Regions from separate parts of the Massilia sp. genome, predicted to be linked through region 1. Evidence: predicted binding sites of a transcription regulator. Region 1 holds the regulator's gene; each other region holds the start of a gene.
The links. Region 1 encodes HrcA, which represses chaperone genes, less so after heat shock. Its sites were predicted from a motif close to TTAGCACTCNNNNNNNNNGAGTGCTAA; they were not measured.

Region 1 (6,573 bases):
GGATCGGCTCGGTCACCAATGGCAATGCCGATTTGCAGACGATCGGCCTGGCGCGCCATTTCGACGCCTCGGTCGCCGCCCCCACGTTCGGCGTCGCCAAGCCGGACCCGCGCATCTTCCTGGAGGCGTGCAATCTGCTGGGCGTGGCGCCGCAGGAGGCGGTGTACGTGGGCGACGACCTGTTGCTGGACGTCCAGGGTGCCCAGCGCGCCGGCTTGCGCGCCGTGTGGATGAACCGGATCGGCAAGCTCAACGACCTGCCCGGCCAGGTCCGCCCAGACCATGAGGTGAGCAGCCTGGACGGCCTGCTGGACTGGCTCAAGCGCGAGCACGCCTGAACTGGCGCCCCGCCCGCTATCGCGTGCATAATAAGAGCATGCAACTCGAACCCCGCGCCCAGACCCTGCTCAAAGCCCTCGTCGAGCGCTACATCGCCGACGGCCAGCCGGTCGGTTCGCGCGCGCTGTCGAAGATTTCCGGCCTCGACCTGTCGCCGGCCACGATCCGCAACATCATGGCCGACCTCGAGGAAATGGGCTACGTCGCCAGTCCGCACACCTCGGCCGGCCGCATTCCGACCCCGCGCGGCTACCGGCTGTTCGTCGACACCCTGCTCACCGTGCAGCACATCGACGAGCAGGCCGCCGCCGCCCAGAATATGCGCTTCCCGAGCCAGCAGCCCCAGAAGATCATCGCCAACGCGGCCCAGATGCTGTCTTCGCTGTCGCAGTTCGCCGGCGTGGTGCAGAGCCCGCGGCGCGAGTCGGTGTTCCAGCAGATCGAATTCCTGCGCCTGTCCGAGAAGCGCATCCTGCTGGTCATCGTCGATCCGCGCGGCGACGTCCAGAACCGCCTCTTGCACACCGAGGTCGATTACACGCCGGGCCAGCTGACGCAGTCGGCCAACTACCTGAACCAGAACTACGCGGGCCTGACCTTCGATGAGGTGCGCGCGCGCCTGAGCGGCGAACTGCGCCAGTTGCGCGACGACATGGGCCGGCTGATGCAGGTGGCGGTGGAGGCGGGCAGCGAGGCGATGTCCGAGGGCGACGACATGGTGATCGCGGGCGAGCGCAACCTGCTGTCGGTATCGGACTTGTCCTCGAACATGAGCTCACTGCGCCAGATGTTCGAGATGTTCGAGCAGAAGACCGGCCTGATGCAGCTGCTCGAGGTGTCGAGCAAGGCGGGCGGGGTGCAGATCTTCATCGGCGGCGAGTCGAAACTGGTGCCGATGGACGAAATGAGCGTGGTGACCGCGCCCTACGAAGTCAATGGGCGCATCGTCGGCACCCTGGGGGTGATCGGGCCGACGCGCATGGCCTACGAGCGCGTGATCCCGATCGTGGACATTACGGCCAAGCTGCTGTCGAACGCCCTGAGCCAGTCGTAGGGGTGTAAAAAAGCGGCCATGGCTGCGTTGCCTCGTCTCGCCGTACTACCCGTACTGTCTTCGACTCGGCGCCTTGCCCTGGCCGCTTTTTACACCCCTACCTGAATCAGTGGCGGTGCGGGCAGGCCGGCTTGACGCAATTGCCGTAGATCGCGAGCGAGTGCTCGGCGATCTTGAAGCCGCGTTCGACCGCGATCTTGTGCTGGCGCGCTTCGATTTCTTCGTCGAAGAATTCTTCCACGTGGCCGCAGTCGAGGCAGACGAGGTGGTCGTGGTGCGAACCGGCGTTGAGCTCGTAGATGGCCTTGCCGGTCTCGAAGTGGTTGCGGTTCAGCAGGCCGGCCTGTTCGAACTGGGTCAGCACGCGGTACACCGTGGCCAGGCCCACATCCATGTTGTCGGCAAGGAGGATTTTGTAGACATCTTCCGCCGTCAGGTGCCGAACGGAGCTGTTCTGGAAGATTTCCAGGATTTTCAGGCGTGGCAGCGTAGCCTTCAGGCCGCTGGCCTTCAGGTCGGTAGGGTTGTTACTCATGTTTGTTGCTCGTAGTTTGGCGGAGTGCTTTATGATATAGCGTTTTGGAGCTCCCGCTCAAACGTTTTGAGGTTACCTATGCGCGTCAAACAAGCCGTCATTCATCGCTATTCTGCCCGGGCAGCGCTCGCGGCCGGCCTCGCATGCACCCTGATGCTGTCCGGCTGCGCCTCCTGGCGCAACCAGACGCGTCCCGCGCCGCCGGTGAACACGGATCCGGCGGCTGTCGCCGTCGACGCGCAGAAGTCGGCGGACGCCGCCAATGCCGGCGCCCAGACCGTCCAGGCCACCAAGCTGCAGAAGTTCATGTGGGTGTTCTCGCCCTACCGTCCCGACATCCAGCAAGGTAACTTCGTCTCGCAGGAGATGCTGGAGCAGCTCAAGGTCGGCCAGACCCGCGACCAGGTGCGCTTCCTGCTCGGCACCCCGCTGCTGCAGGACGTCTTCCACCAGGACCGCTGGGACTACCCCTTCTACCTCGCGCGCGGCAACGGCGAGCTGACCACCAGCCGCGTCACCGTGTTCTTCAAGGACGACAAGGTCGAGCGCTTCGAAGGCGGCAACCTGCCGACCGAGCGCGAATACATCGACCGCATCGCCGGCCCGTCCAAGGTGAGCACCAAGGCCAAGTCCGAATCACGCCCGATGGAAGCGCCCAAGGTCGGCGGCGCGCCGGTGATCCAGCCATGAGCGCCCCGTTGAAAATCGCCGTCGCCGGCGCCAGCGGCCGCATGGGCCGCATGCTGGTCGAAGCCATCCAGGCAGCGCCGGACGCCGAACTGGCGGGCGCGCTCGACGTCCAGGGTTCGCCCTCGATCGGCATGGACGCCGGCGCCTTCGCCGGCCAGCTCACCGGCGTGATCATCCAGTGCGACCTGGCCGCGGCGCTGAAGAACGCCGACGTGCTGATCGACTTCACCCGCCCCGAAGGCACGCTGCGCCACGTGGAATTCTGCGCGGCCAACGGCGTGCAGCTGGTGATCGGCACCACCGGCTTCGACGATGCCGGCAAGGCCGCCATTCGGCTAGCGTCCGAAAAGGTCGGCATCGTGTTCGCCCCGAACATGAGCGTGGGCGTCAACGTCACCCTCAAGCTGCTGGAAATGGCGGCCAGAAGCTTCAACGAAGGCTACGACATCGAGATCGTCGAAGCGCACCACCGCCACAAGGTGGATGCGCCGAGCGGCACCGCCCTCAGGATGGGCGAGGTGATCGCCGGCGCGCTGGGGCGCGACCTGAAGGAATGCGCGGTCTACGGCCGCGAAGGCGTGACCGGCGAGCGGGATCCCTCGACCATCGGCTTCGCCACCGTGCGCGGCGGCGACGTGGTGGGCGACCACACGGTGATGTTCCTCGGCACAGGGGAGCGCATCGAGATCAGCCACAAGTCGAGCAGCCGCGTCACCTACGCCCACGGCGCCCTGCGCTCCGCGCGTTACCTGGCGGGCAAGCCGAACGGCCTGTTCGACATGCAGGACGTGCTGGGACTGAAGGCTTGACCATGGCAGTCGCGGAACTGAACGGCGCCGCCATCGTCGACGAAGCTTCCTTCCATCGCGAGTCCCGGCGCGCGTTCGGCTTCCCGGAGTCCTACGCCGACAGCATCGACGCCTGGGTCGACTGCATGAGCTACCTGCGCGACGAAGAGAACATGACCAAGTTCCGGCTCAAGCCGGATGAGGCGCTGGAGATCGTCGTCCTGGAAGCCGACCGGATGAAGGCCGCCGTGCCCGAACTGCTGGAGGAGATCGCCTTCTGCGTGGGCGGCATCAACGAGCGCTACGAGGATTACGGCGAGAAGCCGGCGCTGGAGCTGGTGCTGCGCTGATCATGCTGGGCTGACGCTGCCCTGATCGTCAGCCCGCACCCCCGAGACCGTCATTCCGGCGAAGGCCGGAATCCAATTTTGTTTGCCTTACCGTGGCTTATGCTTAGGCCAACACGGTGCGGCGAACTTGGATTCCCGCCCTCGCGGGAATGACGGTCTTTAGTTTTGTGGTGCTTTAAACAATGGCGGTCGATCTGTTGAGGCAACAACCCGACCTTTCGCCGCAGTGCAAAATGAAACAGTATAATGTTCTGTTCCACCCCTCATTACGTCTGCAGAAATCATGCAAGAAAAATATAGTCCAGCCGAAGTAGAACAGGCCGCCCAAGCCTACTGGAAGTCGATCGACGCCTATAAAGCCGTCGAACACGACCCGCGTTTCCCGAAAGGCAAATATTACGCCTGCTCGATGCTGCCTTACCCATCGGGCAAGCTGCACATGGGTCACGTGCGCAACTATACGATCAATGACGTGATGTACCGCTACCTGCGGATGAACGGCTACAACGTCCTGATGCCGATGGGCTGGGACGCCTTCGGCATGCCGGCCGAGAACGCGGCGATGGCGAACAACGTGCCGCCGGCCGAGTGGACCTACTCGAACATCGCGCACATGAAGAAGCAGATGGAATCGATGGGCCTGGCCATCGACTGGTCGCGCGAGATGACCGCCTGCAAGCCGGAATACTACAAGTGGAACCAGTGGATGTTCCTCAAGATGCTCGAGAAGGGCATCATCTACCAGAAGACCGGCACCGTGAACTGGGACCCGGTGGACCAGACCGTGCTGGCCAACGAACAGGTGGTGGACGGCCGCGGCTGGCGCTCGGGCGCGCTGATCGAGAAGCGCGAGATCCCGATGTACTACGTGCGCATCACCGAGTACGCGGACGAGCTGCTGGACTACGTCGACAACAAGCTGCCGGGCTGGCCGGAGCGCGTGCGCATCATGCAGGCCAACTGGATCGGCAAGTCGACCGGCGTGCGCTTCGCCTTCCCGCACCAGATCAAGGACGAATCGGGTGAGCTGATCAACGAGGGCAAGCTGTACGTCTTCACCACCCGCGCCGACACCATCATGGGCGTGACCTTCTGCGCCGTGGCGGCCGAGCACCCGCTGGCCCAGCACGCAGCACTAAACAACCCGGAACTGCAGGCCTTCATCGCCGAGTGCAAGCTGGGTTCCGTCATCGAAGCCGACATGGCGACGATGGAGAAAAAGGGCATGCCGACCGGCCTGACCGTGACCCACCCGGTGACGGGCGAGCAGTTGCCGGTCTGGGTCGGCAACTACGTCCTGATGACCTACGGCGACGGCGCCGTGATGGGTGTGCCGGGCCACGACGAGCGCGACTTCGGCTTCGCCAAGAAGTACGACCTGCCGATCAAGCAGGTCGTCGCCGTCGAAGGCCAGGAATTCTCGCTGGACGGCTGGCAGGAGTGGTACGGCGACAAGGAAGCCGGCCGCACCATCAACTCGGGCAAGTACGACGGGCTGGACTACATCGCCGCGGTCAACGCGGTGGCGGGCGACCTGGCCGCGCAGGGCCTGGGCGACAAGAAGGTGACCTTCCGCCTGCGCGACTGGGGCATCTCGCGCCAGCGCTACTGGGGCACCCCGATCCCGATGATCCACTGCGGCGACTGCGGCGCGGTGCCGGTGCCGGAAGCAGACCTGCCGGTCGTGCTGCCGGAACACCTGGTCCCGGACGGCACCGGCAACCCGCTGAACAAGGACGAAGCCTTCCTCAAGTGCGATTGCCCCAAGTGCGGTAAACCTGCGCGTCGCGAGACCGACACGATGGACACCTTCATCGATTCGTCCTGGTACTACATGCGCTATACCTCGCCGGGATCCAACGACAAGATGGTCGACGAGCGCAACGACTACTGGATGCCGATGGACCAGTACATCGGCGGCATCGAGCACGCCGTCATGCACCTGCTGTACGCGCGCTTCTGGACCAAGGTGATGCGCGACTTCGGCCTGCTGAAATTCGACGAGCCGTTTGTGAACCTGCTGACCCAGGGCATGGTGCTGAACGAGACCTACTACCGCGAGGACGCGTCCAGCAAGAAGACCTGGTTCAACCCGGCCGATGTCGAACTCACGTTCGACGACAAGGGCCGCCCGCAGAGCGCCGTTTTGAAATCGGATGGCCAGCCGGTCCAGATCGGCGGCACCGAGAAGATGTCGAAGTCGAAGAACAACGGCATTGACCCGCAGGCGCAGATCGAGCAGTACGGCGCCGACACCGCGCGCCTGTTCACCATGTTCGCCTCGCCGCCGGAGCAGACCCTGGAGTGGTCGAACAGCGGCGTGGAAGGCGCGAGCCGATTCCTGCGCCGTGTCTGGGCCTATGGCTACGCCCAGCGCGAGCGTATCGCCGCGGCCCTGAAAGGCCCGCAGCAAGGCTCGCTCGACGATGCCCAGAAGGCCCTGCGCCGCGAAGTGCACAAGGTGCTGCAGCAGGCCGACTACGACCTGAAGCGCATCCAGTACAACACCGTGGTGTCGGCCTGCATGAAGATGCTCAATACCCTGGAGTCGGCCAAGCTGGCCGAGGGTGTGGCGAGCGACGCCGTGATCGCAGAAGGCTTCTCGATCTTCCTGCGCCTGCTGAACCCGGTGGCGCCGCACATCACCCACGCGCTGTGGAGCGAGCTGGGCTATGCCGCAGTCTACGGCGACATCCTCAACGTGCAGTGGCCGGAAGTCGACCCGGCCGCACTGGAGCAGTCCGAGATCGAGCTGATGATCCAGGTGAACGGCAAGCTGCGCGGCTCGGTCAAAGTCCCGAAAGATGCGGACAAGGC
Region 2 (6,573 bases), on a different contig from region 1:
TATCGCGGCCGCTTCCTGCTGCATGGCCAAGGGCCCGAGGTCCTGGAAGGCAGCCTGCCTGTGGACGTGGTGGTGATCGAGTTTCCCGATATCGAACATGCCCGCCGATGGTATGGCTCGCCTGCCTACCAGGAGATCCTGCCGCTGCGTACGAGGAACGCGGCGAGCGTCGTGTTCCTGGTCGACGGATTGCCGGAGCGGCATCTGGCAACCGACATCCTGCGATAAGGAAGCGTCGGCCGCGCCGACGGGAAGTCGCTGCGCGTGCCCGCTTCAGGATGCAGGCAAGGCGATGGCCGTGCGCAGGAAATCGAACATGGCCTTCATCCGTGCCAGGTAGCGGGTGTCGGGATGGGCCAGCAGCCACAGGCCGATATCCAGCTCCGGCAGCGGCCCGTCCAGCATGGTGACCTGCGGATGATCGCGCATCACCGCCAGCGGAACGACGCCGACGCCCAAGCCGTTGACGACGGCGCCGGCAACCGCCAGCAGGTTGCCGACCTTGTGGCGCGGCAGGGCCTGGGGATGGCGCGCGCGGCGCCAGTGCTGGGACGGATGGTCGGGCAGGCTGTCGTCCAGCGCGATCCAGTCCATCTCGCTGTAGTGCCTGCCTTGCGGCTGCCCCGCGAGGTAGCCGGCGCCGCCATACACGGCCGACCGCAGCGTGCCCAGCCGGATGCCGACCAGGTGCTCGGGCGGCGCATTGGTGGCGCGGATGGCGATGTCGGCCTCACGCTGGCTCAGGTTGACGAGCACGTTGGTGCTGGCCAGTTCGAGCCGGATGTCCGGGTAGCGCTCGGCAAAGCGCGCCAGCACCGGCAGCAGCACGGTATGCAGGAGCGTGTCGGTCAGGGTGATGCGCAGCACGCCGGAGGGCGCCGTGGCCTGGTGGAAGGCCGCTTCACGCGCCTCCTCGAGCTGGGTCTCGATCCGCTCCGCATGGCTTGCCAGCACGCGCCCGAGTTCCGTCGCCGTATAGCCTTGCCGGCCGCGGTCGAACAGCAGCTCGCCGACATCCGCCTCGATGCGCTTGATGGCGCGGAACACGGTGGACGCATCGACCTTCAGCCGCTCGGCGGCGCCGGCCAGGGTGCGGCCGCGGTGCAGGGCCAGGATGGTTTCCAGGTCCTGAAGGCCGAGCTTCGATTGCAATTTTGCATACGATGGTTTCATGAGCGCCTATTTTATAGGCATTCTTGCAGCGATACAGTGGAAGCTCCTCAACCCACTTCGCAAGGAAGCCATCATGGACCACACTCTCCGCTCACTCGTCCTGCTGCTGCGCCTGTCGATCGGTGCGCTCGCGCTCACGCTCGCCATGCTGACCGCGGCCGCGCTCGGCGTGCCCGCCTTTGCTGCGGATCTGGTCGCGCAAGGCATGCCGGTGCCCTTGGGCTGGCCAGCCGTGCTGCTTGAATGCGCGCTCGCGCTGGCCGCATTCTTCCTGCACCGTCCCGCCCCGGACGTGGTGGCGCCGGCAAGAGCGCGGGCGGCCGCGGCGCGCTAAGCGATGTGCTCAGGGGGCGAGGGTCAAGCCATTGTCCTCGCACCATGCGCGCATCGCGTCCAGCGTGCGCTGCTCGCGGAATGCATGCCACCGGTCGCGCAGGCCGCGCTTGTCCACCAATGCGGAAAAGCGCCCATAGGCGCCCGTGCGCCTGAATAGTTGCCGGACCTCGTCTTCGTCCGAGGGCATGTGGCGCTGGACAAAATCGATGACCAGGGTCCGGCCCAGCTCCAGCGTGCGCTGGCCCGGCACCGGGATGTAATGGCCTTCTTCACCGATATCTTCGGGAAGCGGCTCCAGCTCGCCGACCAGGTCCGAGCGAATATGGACCTGACCCGTTTCCAGGCTCACCCATGCCTCGCTGCCCGGATCGTCCGCCAGGATCATCGCGTTTTCGAGATCAAAAGCGTCCACGGTCGCCATACCTGTCTCCGATAAAAAAGATAACAGCAGAGCTCGTGTCCGAATGTCAGACCTGACCCCGCCAAAGTAAAAAAGCCTGCAAGGCGCGAACCCTGCAGGCTTTCTGGCTGGTGGGCCGGATGATTACATCATGCCGTCCATGCCGCCCATGCCACCCATGCCGCCCATGCCGCCCATGCCGCCGGCCGGCTTGTCTTCGACGACTTCCGAGACCATGCAGTCGGTGGTCAGCATCAGGCCGGCGATCGACGCTGCGTTCTGCAGTGCCGAGCGGGTGACCTTGGCCGGATCCAGCACGCCCATTTCGACCATGTCGCCGTAGGTGCCGTTGGCGGCGTTGTAGCCGTAGTTGCCGGTGCCGGCGATGACTGCGGCGACCACGACCGACGGCTCGTCGCCGGCGTTCTGGACGATCATGCGCAGCGGCTCTTCCATGGCGCGCAGGACGATCTTGATGCCTGCGTCCTGGTCAGGGTTGTCGCCCTTGATGTCGATGTTCGAACGTGCGCGCAGCAGGGCCACGCCGCCGCCCGGGACGATGCCTTCTTCCACGGCAGCGCGGGTAGCGTGCAGCGCGTCTTCCACGCGTGCCTTCTTCTCTTTCATCTCGACTTCGGTGGCTGCACCGACGCGGATCACGGCAACGCCGCCGGCCAGCTTGGCCACGCGCTCCTGCAGCTTTTCGCGGTCGTAGTCCGAGGTCGCTTCTTCGATCTGGACGCGGACCATCTTGACGCGCGCTTCGATCGCTTCGGCGGCGCCGGCGCCGTCGATGATGATGGTGTTTTCCTTGCCCACTTCGACGCGCTTGGCCTGGCCCAGTTCCTGCAGGGTGACCTTTTCCAGGGTCAGGCCGACTTCTTCGGCGATCACCTGGCCGCCGGTCAGGATGGCGATGTCTTCCAGCATGGCCTTGCGGCGGTCGCCGAAGCCAGGCGCCTTGACGGCGACGGTCTTCAGGATGCCACGGATGTTGTTGACCACCAGGGTCGCCAGCGCTTCGCCTTCGATGTCTTCGGCGACGATCACCAGCGGACGGCCGGCTTTCGCAACTTGCTCCAGCACCGGCAGCAGGTCACGGATGTTCGAGATCTTCTTGTCGCACAGCAGGATGAACGGGTTCTCGTGAACGGCAACCTGCTTGTCCGGGTTGTTGATGAAGTACGGCGACAGGTAGCCGCGGTCGAACTGCATGCCTTCCACGATGTCCAGCTCGTCGTTCAGCGACTTGCCGTCTTCGACGGTGATGACGCCTTCCTTGCCGACTTTTTCCATTGCCTCGGCAATGCGCTCGCCGATCGAGGTTTCCGAGTTGGCCGAGATGGCGCCGACTTGTGCGATCTCTTTCGAGGTGGTGGTCGGCTTGGCGATCTTCTTCAGTTCTTCGACGGTGGCGGCGACGGCCTTGTCGATGCCGCGCTTCAGGTCCATCGGGTTCATGCCGGCGGCAACGAACTTCATGCCTTCGCGGACGATGGCTTGCGCCAGCACGGTCGCGGTGGTGGTGCCGTCACCGGCGTTGTCGCTGGTCTTCGACGCGACTTCCTTGACCATCTGCGCGCCCATGTTCTGCAGCTTGTCCTTCAGTTCGATCTCTTTCGCGACCGAGACGCCGTCCTTGGTGACGGTCGGGGCGCCGAACGAGCGCTCCAGCACCACGTTGCGGCCTTTCGGGCCCAGGGTGACCTTGACTGCGTTGGCGAGGATGTTGACGCCTTCAACCATCTTGGCGCGCGCTGCGTCGCCGAAAATTACTTCTTTAGCTGCCATTTCTTGTTCTCCGAATGAATTCGTGAATGTGTATTACAGGAGGAATGCGGAATTACAGGGCCACGACGGCCATGATGTCTTCTTCGCGCATGACCAGCAGTTCCTGGCCATCGACCTTGACGGCCTGGCCCGAGTACTTGCCGAACAGGACGCGGTCACCGACCTTCACTTCCAGCGGACGAACCTGGCCATTCTCCTGCACCTTGCCGTTGCCGACAGCCAGGATCTCGCCCTGGTCCGGCTTCTCGGCGGCCGCATCGGGGATGATCAGGCCGGATGCAGTCTTGGTCTCCTGGTCGAGACGCTTCACGATTACGCGATCGTGCAGAGGACGAAGGTTCATGCAAAACTCCTTATTTTTCAGTGGTTTGACTAGCTGTTCAAAGCCGCCGTACGGTGGCGGCGGCTGGGAAAATGGGTGCTTCCGTTTGTTAGCACTCTAGACCGACGAGTGCTAACACCATGTGATTATAGGGACGATAACACCCCATTTCAAGCGGGAATGTGTGGGACCGAACCGACTTTTTTGCGAAAACACAATCCAATAGATGGGTTGTACACTGTCGGCGGTGGCATCCGAAGCAATGGCCGGGCAGGGTACACCGGATAGCGCCCGGACGCCGCACGGATGCTGCATGCCACGGCCCGACCCGTTCCCCTCTTCGATGGGGGACGCGATTCGGTTGACGGAAAAACCATCTCAGTCCTATAGTGTCGAATGATTTCCGAATTTCAAGACCTCTCCGACAAGATCGACCGGCTCGCCCAGCTGACCCAGTCGCTGCGTGCCGAGAACTACCTGCTGCGCCAGGCCAACCACCTGCTGAGCGCCGAGAACCTCGCGTTCAAGGAGCGGCTGATCGAGGCGCAAGGCCGCGTCGAGGCGCTGCTTGCGCGGTTGCCCGCGCCGGAAGGCGATGCGGACGATGCATCCGATGCCGGCCCTGACGCCGGCCAGCCGAACGAGGCAAGCCAATGATCCATCTCGATTGCACCATCATGGGCCAGTCCTACCGCCTGGCTTGCCGCGAAGGCGAAGAGCGCACCCTGCGCGAAGCGGTCAGCTACCTGGACGGCAAGATGTGCGCGCTGCGCGACTCGGGCAAGGTCAGGGGCACCGACCGCATCGCCGTGATGGCGGCGCTGAGCGTGGCGGCCGAATTCCTGTCGGTCAAATCGCCCCAGGGCCCGCTGTCCGACATGTCGATCCTGGAAGTCAAGCAAAAGCTCGAGGCGATGCACAGCGTCCTCGACCAGGCCCTGTCGGCGCAGGAAAATCTGTCCTGAATGCGGGATTGAATCCGGATTCGGTTGACATGCTCGGCCAACGGAGTAAACTGCGCTCTACCCTGCGGTGTTCGAGATTTGTCATATATTCCTTGAACCATTCTTTCGCATAGGTTGTGGGACATGCTTGGTGGGCGCGAGCGTCACTAGTCTGACGAACCCGAAATTGAGCTGACTGCGACCACCTTGAGCCTTTTGGTTCGGGATGCCGGCAATAACGACACAGGCGGGGCTACACACACGAGCGGTTGCGCACTTCGGTACGCAGCCGCTTTTTTTTGCGGTTTTGAAGGGAATGCGATGCGCTATTGGTTGATGAAATCTGAGCCGGACGAAGTCAGTTTCGACGACGTGCTGGCCGCGCCGGAGCACACCGTGTCGTGGTACGGCGTGCGCAACTACCAGGCGCGCAACTTCATGCGCGACGCCATGTCGGCCGGCGACGGCGTCCTGTTCTACCACTCCAGCTGCGCGGTGCCCGGCGTGGCCGGCATCGCCGAGGTGGCGAGCGGTCCGTATCCGGATGCCTCGCAATTCGATGCATCCTCTCCCTACCACGACCCCAAGGCCACCCAGGAAAATCCGCGCTGGATCTCGGTCGACGTGCGCGCGGTGGAATCGGGGCGCTACCTTTCCTTGAGCGAGCTGCGCACCATCCCGGCGTTGGAAGACATGGTGCTGCTGCAGAAGGGCAGCCGGCTGTCGGTGTCGCCGGTGACGGCGGCGCAGTGGAACACCATCGTGAAGCTGGTGCGTGAAGGGAAGCGCTGATGGACCTCACCCTGATCCTGGCGCTGCTGGCGATGGGCACCTTCGGCGGCTTCGCGGCCGGGCTGCTCGGCATCGGCGGCGGCATGGTGCTGGTGCCTTTCATCACGATGATCTTCACCGCGCGCGGCATCGATCCCGAGCTGACCATCCACATGGCGATCGCCACCTCGCTCGCCACCATCCTGTTTACCTCGCTGTCCTCGGTGCGCGCCCACCACCAGCACGGCGCGGTGCTGTGGCCGGTGGTGAAGCTGCTGGCGCCGGGCATCCTGCTCGGCTCCTGGATCGGCCCCTGGATCGGCAAGCAGATGGACGCCACCGTGCTGGCCGCCTTCTTCGGCGTGTTCGTGGCCTTCTCGGCCACCCAGATGCTGATCGGTAAAAAGCCCGCCGCTGCGCGCGAGCTTCCGGGCGCGCCGGGCATGTTCGCGGCCGGTGGCCTGATCGGCACCCTGTCGGGCATCGTCGGCGCCGGCGGCGGCTTCGTGTCGGTGCCCTTCATGACCTGGTGCGGCGTGCGCATCCACAATGCGGTGGCCACCAGCGCGGCGCTGGGCTTTCCGATCGCGCTCTCCGGCACGCTGTCGAACATCTGGTTCGGCTGGGGCGAGGCGGGGCTGCCGGACTATTCGCTCGGCTTCATCTACCTGCCGGCGCTGGCCATCATCGTGCTGGCCAGCGTGACGATGGCGCCGGTCGGTGCGCGTACCGCGCACAAGATGCCGGTGCGGCGGCTGCAGAAGGTGTTCGCGGTGATCCTGTATCTGCTTGCGGCCTACATGTTCTGGAAGGCCGTCAACCCGTAGGGTGGGCGG
Region 3 (6,573 bases), on a different contig from region 1:
TCCCTCAACATCGGCAAGGGCGAACTGGTCTACCTGGCCGGCCCGTCCGGCGCCGGCAAGTCGACCCTCATGAAAATGGTGGCCGCCGTCGAGCGGCCCAGCAGCGGCGTGGTCACCGTCAACGGCCAGGACATCGGCCGCATCCAGAAGGCCGGCATTCCTTTCCTGCGCCGTAACCTGGGCCTGATCTTCCAGCAACAGCGCCTGCTCAACGACCGCAACATCCTCGCCAACGTGATGCTGCCCCTGCTCGTCACCGGCGCCCCCAGGGCCCAGGCCGAGCAGCGCGCCAGGGCCGCCCTCGACAAGGTGGGCCTGCTGGAGCGCGCCAAGGCGATGCCCCTGGCCCTGTCCGGCGGCGAACAGCAGCGCGTGGCGGTGGCGCGCGCCATCGTCAACCGGCCGCAGATCATCCTGGCGGACGAGCCGACCGCCAACCTCGACCGCGTGGCCGCCGACAAGGTGCTCGATGCGCTGCGCGCCTTCAACGCCGTCGGCGTGACCTGCGTGATCTCGACTCACGACGAGCAGGTGCTCGACAGCGCGGCGGCGCGCGTGATCCGTCTCGAACATGGCCAACTGGTGGGAGAGTCCGCATGAGCCCCTGGGTACGCCAGCACCGCTTCGCCCTCGGCGCGGCCCTGTCCACCGTGCGCAAGGGACCGGGCAGCTTCCTGTTCAACGTGCTGGTCGTCGCCTTCGCGCTGATGCTGCCGTTCACCGGCATCACCCTGCTCGACAACGTGCGTCCGCTGTCCGAGCAGCTCTCGGTCGACCCCGAGATCAGCGTTTTCATGAAGCTCGAGGCGACGCGCGAGGAAGTGGCCGCCCTGCAGCCGCGCATCAGGGCGATCGCGGCCGGCGGCGGCAAGGCCGACATCGACTTCGTTCCACGCGAGCAAGCGCTGGCCGCGATGAAGGCCGGCAGCGGCCTGGGCGACGTGATCGACACGCTGGGCGAAAATCCGCTGCCGGACAGCTTCAAGATGCGCCTGGACGGCAGCAGCGCAGCAAGCCAGGTCGACGCGATCACCGAACAATTGCGCGCCTTGCCCGGCGTGGACGTGGTGCAGGTCGATTCGGCCTGGGTCAAGCGCCTGGCCGCCATGCTGGCGATCCTGCGCCTGGCCCTGCTGCTGCTGGCGATCACGCTCGGCATCGTCGTCATTGCGGTGGTGTTCAACACCATCCGCCTGCAGGTGCTGACCCAGAAAGAAGAAATCACCGTGTCGAAGCTGCTGGGCGCCACGGACAACTTCATCCACCGCCCCTTCTATTACACCGGCGCCCTGCTCGGCCTGTGCGCGGGCGCGGTGGCGCTCGGCGCGGTGGCGCTGGCCCTGCATCCGCTGAACGGCGCGATTGCGAATTTTGCACGCTTGTATGGCTCGGAATTCCAGCTGCTGCCGCTCGGCGCGCTGGAGAGCGCCGGGGTGCTGGGGATCAGCGCGGGCCTCGGCTTGATCGGCGCCATGCTGTCGGTGCAGCGCCACCTGGCGCGCGTCCGCTAAACGGGGACCTGGACGCGCCTGCCGGACCGGCGCGCGTCCAGCCTTGCCGGTCTCTCGAGACGGCTTGGCCGTCCCACCCTACGTCGACACGAGCGCTATTCCTACAGGACGGATTTGACGAATGTGCGCCATCCAACAGATGGCCGCTTCCCGGGCCTTTAACCTGTCTCTAACACGTTTTCCAGCAGTATTTTGCTCACTTTTGAGCTGAATCAACAGAATTCAGGTCGCCTGCTCTACAGTTGAAACGGCGCGATTTTGATTCCCAAGGGCAATACTTTAGCCAAACTTAATCGATTTCGATAAATCGATGGCCTGCCTAGCACTCACACATGGAGAGTGCTAATATATGTCTCGAATACAGCGAAATCAAGGAAGGCATCCAAGTAACAAGCAGTAACGCTGGTGTTACGCGGCATGGGCCCGTGGCACATTGGGATGCAGTAAGTCTACTACGAGGAAATTGAAAATGTCCGCACAATCCGCATTGGTTCCGGCCAGCAGTCGTGCTCTGGGACTGGGTTTCACCGGCAATCTGGGCAATATCGACGCCTACATTTCGGCCGTCAACCGCCTGCCGATGCTCACCCACGAGGAAGAGGTGTCGCTGGCAAAGTCGCTGCGGGAAAAGAATGATCTGGACGCGGCGCAAAAGCTGGTGCTCTCCCACCTGCGCCTGGTGGTGTCCATCGCACGTGGCTACCTCGGCTACGGCCTGCCGCACGCCGACCTGATCCAGGAAGGCAATATCGGCCTGATGAAGGCCGTCAAGCGCTTCGACCCGAACCAGGGCGTGCGTCTCGTCTCGTACGCGATGCACTGGATCAAGGCCGAGATGCACGAATACATCCTGAAGAACTGGCGCCTGGTGAAAGTCGCGACGACCAAGGCCCAACGCAAGCTGTTCTTCAACCTGCGCAGCAACAAGCAGGGCCTGGACACCATGACCCCGAGCCAGGTCGACGAGCTGGCGAAGATGCTCGACGTCAAGCGCGAAGAAGTGATCGAGATGGAAACCCGCCTGTCGGGCCGCGACATCGCCCTCGAATCGCCGACCGACGACGAAGACGACAAGTTCGCCCCGATCGCCTACCTGTCGTCGGAGCAGCAGGAGCCGACCCGCGTGCTGGAGGCCGAGCAACACGACCGCCTGCAGTCGGAAGGCCTGGAAACCGCCCTGTCGAAGCTGGACCCGCGTTCGCGCCGCATCGTCGAAGCGCGCTGGCTGGCCAACGACGACGGTTCTGGCGCCACGCTGCACACGCTGGCCGAAGAGTTCGGCGTGTCGGCCGAACGTATCCGCCAGATCGAATCGGCTGCGCTGAAGAAGATGAAAGGCGCGCTGGCGGCTTACATCTGAGTCCTGCCCGCCCCAACCAAAACCCCGCCCCGGCGGGGTTTTCTTTTTTCAAGTCGGGGTCAGGTCTGACATTCGGACACGGACTGAGCAATACAGTAAGGAAGTACGCTCGAGCTCGTGTCCAAATGTCAGACCTGTCCCCGTTTTATGCCCCCCGTTTTACAGCTTTGCATTCGGCCTCTTTGCAGGGCCGGCTAGGCCAGCCAGCGCATCAGGATTTCCGGATGCCCCGTGTGCGCATCCGGCCGTTCGTCGAACGCGACGAAGCCATGCCTTTCATAGAAGCGGCGCGCGGCGTGGTTGGCCGAGTACACGGTGAGGTCGAGCCGGTGGCGGCCGGTCTTGGCATGCGCGAGGAGCAGGCTTCCGATGCCCGCGCCCTGGATGTCCGGATGCACGAACAGCGCGGCCAGGGCGTCGCCGTACACACTGTAGAAGCCGGCCGGCGCACCCTCGCGCTCGAACACGCAGGAGGTGGCGGCGGGCAGGTACACGCTGCGCATGTCGCCCAGCCGCGCGCGCCAGAATTGTTCGCCGATGAAAGCATGCGCCTCGATCGATGCGCGCAGCCAGATGTCCAGCACCTGGTCCATGTCATCCTTGTCCATCTGCCGGATCACCGCTGCCATCTCCTTTCCAAGCCGGTTCCTGTGGTGGCGTCGAGTATACCTGCCGCCCGGGCCGCCAGCTAGAATGCGTTTTCACCAGATACCAATGGAGTTCCCGATGACCGACCAGTATGTCCCGCCCACAGTCTGGACCCCGCCCGCCTCCAGCGGCGGCACCTTCGCCAACATCAACCGTCCGGTCGCCGGCCCGACCCACGAGGCCGCGCTTCCGGTCGGCAAGCACCCGCTGCAGCTGTACTCGCTGGCCACGCCCAACGGCGTCAAGGTGACCATCATGCTGGAAGAGCTGCTGGCCCTCGGCCACGCCGGCGCCGAGTACGACGCCTGGCTCATCAAGATCAACGAAGGCGCCCAGTTCTCGAGCGGCTTCGTCGAGATCAACCCGAATTCCAAGATCCCGGCCCTGCTCGACCGCAGCGGAAAAGAACCGGTGCGCGTGTTCGAGTCCGGCTCGATCCTGGTCTACCTGGCCGAGAAATTCGGCGCCTTTCTACCGGCCAGCGGCGCGGCGCGCGCCGAGACCATGAACTGGCTGTTCTGGCAGATGGGTTCGGCGCCCTTCGTGGGCGGCGGCTTCGGCCACTTCTATGCCTACGCGCCGGAAAAACTGCAGTATCCGATCGACCGCTATGCGATGGAAACCAAGCGCCAGCTCGACGTGCTCGAACGCCAACTGGCCGAGCAACAGTATGTGGCCGGCAACGAGTACACCATCGCCGACATGGCGATCTGGCCCTGGTACGGCGGCATGGTGCGCGGCGAGCTGTACGACGCCGGCGAATTCCTCTCGGTGCACGAGTACCGGCACGTGCGCCGCTGGGCCGACGAGATCGCGGCGCGCCCGGCCGTCGTGCGCGGCCGCAAGGTCAACCGCGTGCGCGGCAATCCCGGCGAACAGGTTCCCGAGCGGCACGACGCGTCGGACCTGGACTGATCTTCGATAAGGGAGTCCCTGGCAAGCGAGGAAGGCGCGCGCGATTGCGTTATGCTGGCGCGCGACGACATTCCGAACGATGTGCCAACGATGGGAGACATGCCATGGTCAGCAAGAACACGATTTGCCTCTGGTTCAACGGGACGGCGCTGGAAGCGGCGCAATTCTATGCGGCGACCTTCCCCGACAGCGCGCTGGGCGAGGTCTTCCGCGCACCGAGTGATTATCCAGCCGGCAAGCAGGGCGACGTGCTGACCGTTGCCTTCACCGTGGCCGGGATTCCCTGCATCGGCCTGAACGGCGGCCCCGCCTTTTCGCACACCGAAGCATTCTCTTTCCAGATCGCAACCGAGGACCAGCAGGAAACCGACCGTCTCTGGAATGCGATCGTCGGCAACGGCGGCCAGGAAAGCGCGTGCGGCTGGTGCAAGGACAAGTGGGGCCTGTCCTGGCAGATCACGCCGCGCGTACTCAGCGAAGGCATCGCCGACCCCGATCCGGCCGTGGCAAAACGCGTATTCGAGGCGATGATGACGATGGGAAAGATCGACGTGGCGGCGATCGAAGCGGCACGGCGCGGCTGAACCGGGGCGGCATGGCCTGTCGGTTGCGCACACTTGTTACCATTCAAGCCGCGGAAGCACGAAGTCCTGCACTATACTCTCGCCTTGCTGCCTGACGGCGGCGTACCGCCGTCCATCCAAGAACCAAGAGAAGCACGATGAAAGAAGCCATGCAAGGTGAACCGATCTTCAAGAAGCTGCGCGGAATGGTCCGCTCCCTGCCGCCCGGCGGCATCACCTTAAGCGAACTCATCTATCGGGTCGGCAATGAGGGCCTGCTGATCCTGACCGCCCTGCTCACCCTCGTGTTCCTGATCCCGGTGTCGATTCCCGGTGTGAGTACCGTGTTCGGCGCCGCGATCCTCCTGATCGGCGTCAGCCGCCTGTTCGGGCGCGAACTCTGGGTGCCGGCGAAACTGAAGCACCGCACCATCTCCACCAGCAAACTGCGCCCCGCGCTGCGCAAGGCGCTGCCCTGGCTGTACCGGATCGAGCGCGTGTGCAAGCCCAACCGTATCGAGTGGCTGGTGGCCAACGGCCCGATCCAGCATCTCAACAACGCCGGCCTGATCCTGGGCGCGGTGCTGCTGATGATGCCCTTCGGCCTAATTCCTTTCAGCAATACCTTCCCGGCGGTCGCCCTGTTGTTCCTGGCGGTCGGCCTGCTGCAGCGCGACGGCGTCAGCGTACTGCTGGGTCACATCAGCAACGTCGTCACCATCCTGTATTTCACCCTGCTCATCGGTGGCGGCGGCCTCGCGGTACGCGAGCTGTTCCAGCGCATGGCCGGCTGAGCGCATGCTCTGCCTTAGACGGGCCGGCGCCAAGCCGGCCCGTTTGCATTGCGAGCCGGCGCTAACTTCTGTCGCAAGGGTGCGCAATACCAAACAATCAAGTTTTGCAGTTTAGCCACCAAAACATCGGGTTAGCAAAAAGTCTTAAGAAACTACTTTAAGTGCGTTTGCAGCTCTGCTAGCATCCTTCGCTCGCATGGAGGAGCACATGGCAGAGCAAAGCAGAAACGATGCACGGACCGATGCCGTAACCGCCGGCCGGGTCGACGAGGGACTGAAATTGTGCGAGCGCTACGGCATCCATCCGGCCCTGCTCTTCATGGAACAGGTCGGCGTACCGCGGCCGGTGGCGCTGCGGGTACTGTGCTCGCCGCACCACTTCCGCCAGCGTGACCGCCGCACTTCGCCACGGCCCCGCCGCTGAACGAAGCACCCATGCGAATTGCGTGGGGCAAAACCATTTGTTTCCTCTAGAATACAAAACTTTGTGTTCCAAGGAATCTCCATGTCCGCCACCCCGGAACTGTCTTCGCTCGAAGCCAACCTGACCTCGACGCTGGTCGCCAAGATCCGCGACTTCGCGATCTTCATGTTGACGCCCGATGGCAGGGTCGCCACCTGGAACGCCGGCGCGGCGCGGGCCAAAGGGTATGCAGCCGAGGAAATCATCGGCAAATCCTTTGCCTGCTTCTATACCCCTGAAGACCAGGAAATGGCCGTGCCGGCGCAGGCGCTCGCCACCGCGCGCGCGAACGGGATCTTCGAAGCGACCGGCTGGCGGG

Region 2: a site for HrcA is predicted at 4,132-4,158, ahead of groES (co-chaperone GroES). Genes of this name have one in related genera too.
Region 3: a site for HrcA is predicted at 1,831-1,857, ahead of rpoH (RNA polymerase sigma factor RpoH). Genes of this name have one in related genera too.

What each region holds. Positions count from the first base shown of each region.
Region 1 is NZ_JBKBOV010000004.1:34,226-40,798, forward strand. It holds gene ACK4S9_RS03540 (HAD family hydrolase) at 1-338, shown strand, start outside; gene hrcA (heat-inducible transcriptional repressor HrcA) at 377-1,393, shown strand; gene fur (ferric iron uptake transcriptional regulator) at 1,500-1,928, opposite strand; gene ACK4S9_RS03555 (outer membrane protein assembly factor BamE) at 2,007-2,618, shown strand; gene dapB (4-hydroxy-tetrahydrodipicolinate reductase) at 2,615-3,427, shown strand; gene ACK4S9_RS03565 (barstar family protein) at 3,430-3,756, shown strand; gene leuS (leucine--tRNA ligase) at 4,040-6,573, shown strand, end outside.
Region 2 is NZ_JBKBOV010000026.1:21,105-27,677, reverse strand. It holds gene ACK4S9_RS14675 (DUF1330 domain-containing protein) at 1-228, shown strand, start outside; gene ACK4S9_RS14670 (LysR family transcriptional regulator) at 274-1,173, opposite strand; gene ACK4S9_RS14665 (hypothetical protein) at 1,247-1,507, shown strand; gene ACK4S9_RS14660 (hypothetical protein) at 1,517-1,930, opposite strand; gene groL (chaperonin GroEL) at 2,054-3,700, opposite strand; gene groES (co-chaperone GroES) at 3,753-4,043, opposite strand; gene ACK4S9_RS14645 (hypothetical protein) at 4,419-4,679, shown strand; gene ACK4S9_RS14640 (cell division protein ZapA) at 4,676-4,987, shown strand; RNA gene ssrS (6S RNA) at 5,044-5,224, shown strand; gene ACK4S9_RS14630 (EVE domain-containing protein) at 5,288-5,758, shown strand; gene ACK4S9_RS14625 (sulfite exporter TauE/SafE family protein) at 5,758-6,564, shown strand.
Region 3 is NZ_JBKBOV010000001.1:99,571-106,143, forward strand. It holds gene ACK4S9_RS00420 (cell division ATP-binding protein FtsE) at 1-600, shown strand, start outside; gene ftsX (permease-like cell division protein FtsX) at 597-1,511, shown strand; gene rpoH (RNA polymerase sigma factor RpoH) at 1,981-2,871, shown strand; gene ACK4S9_RS00435 (GNAT family N-acetyltransferase) at 3,066-3,500, opposite strand; gene yghU (glutathione-dependent disulfide-bond oxidoreductase) at 3,598-4,434, shown strand; gene ACK4S9_RS00445 (VOC family protein) at 4,539-5,018, shown strand; gene ACK4S9_RS00450 (exopolysaccharide biosynthesis protein) at 5,156-5,791, shown strand; gene ACK4S9_RS00455 (hypothetical protein) at 6,000-6,215, shown strand; gene ACK4S9_RS00460 (response regulator) at 6,297-6,573, shown strand, end outside.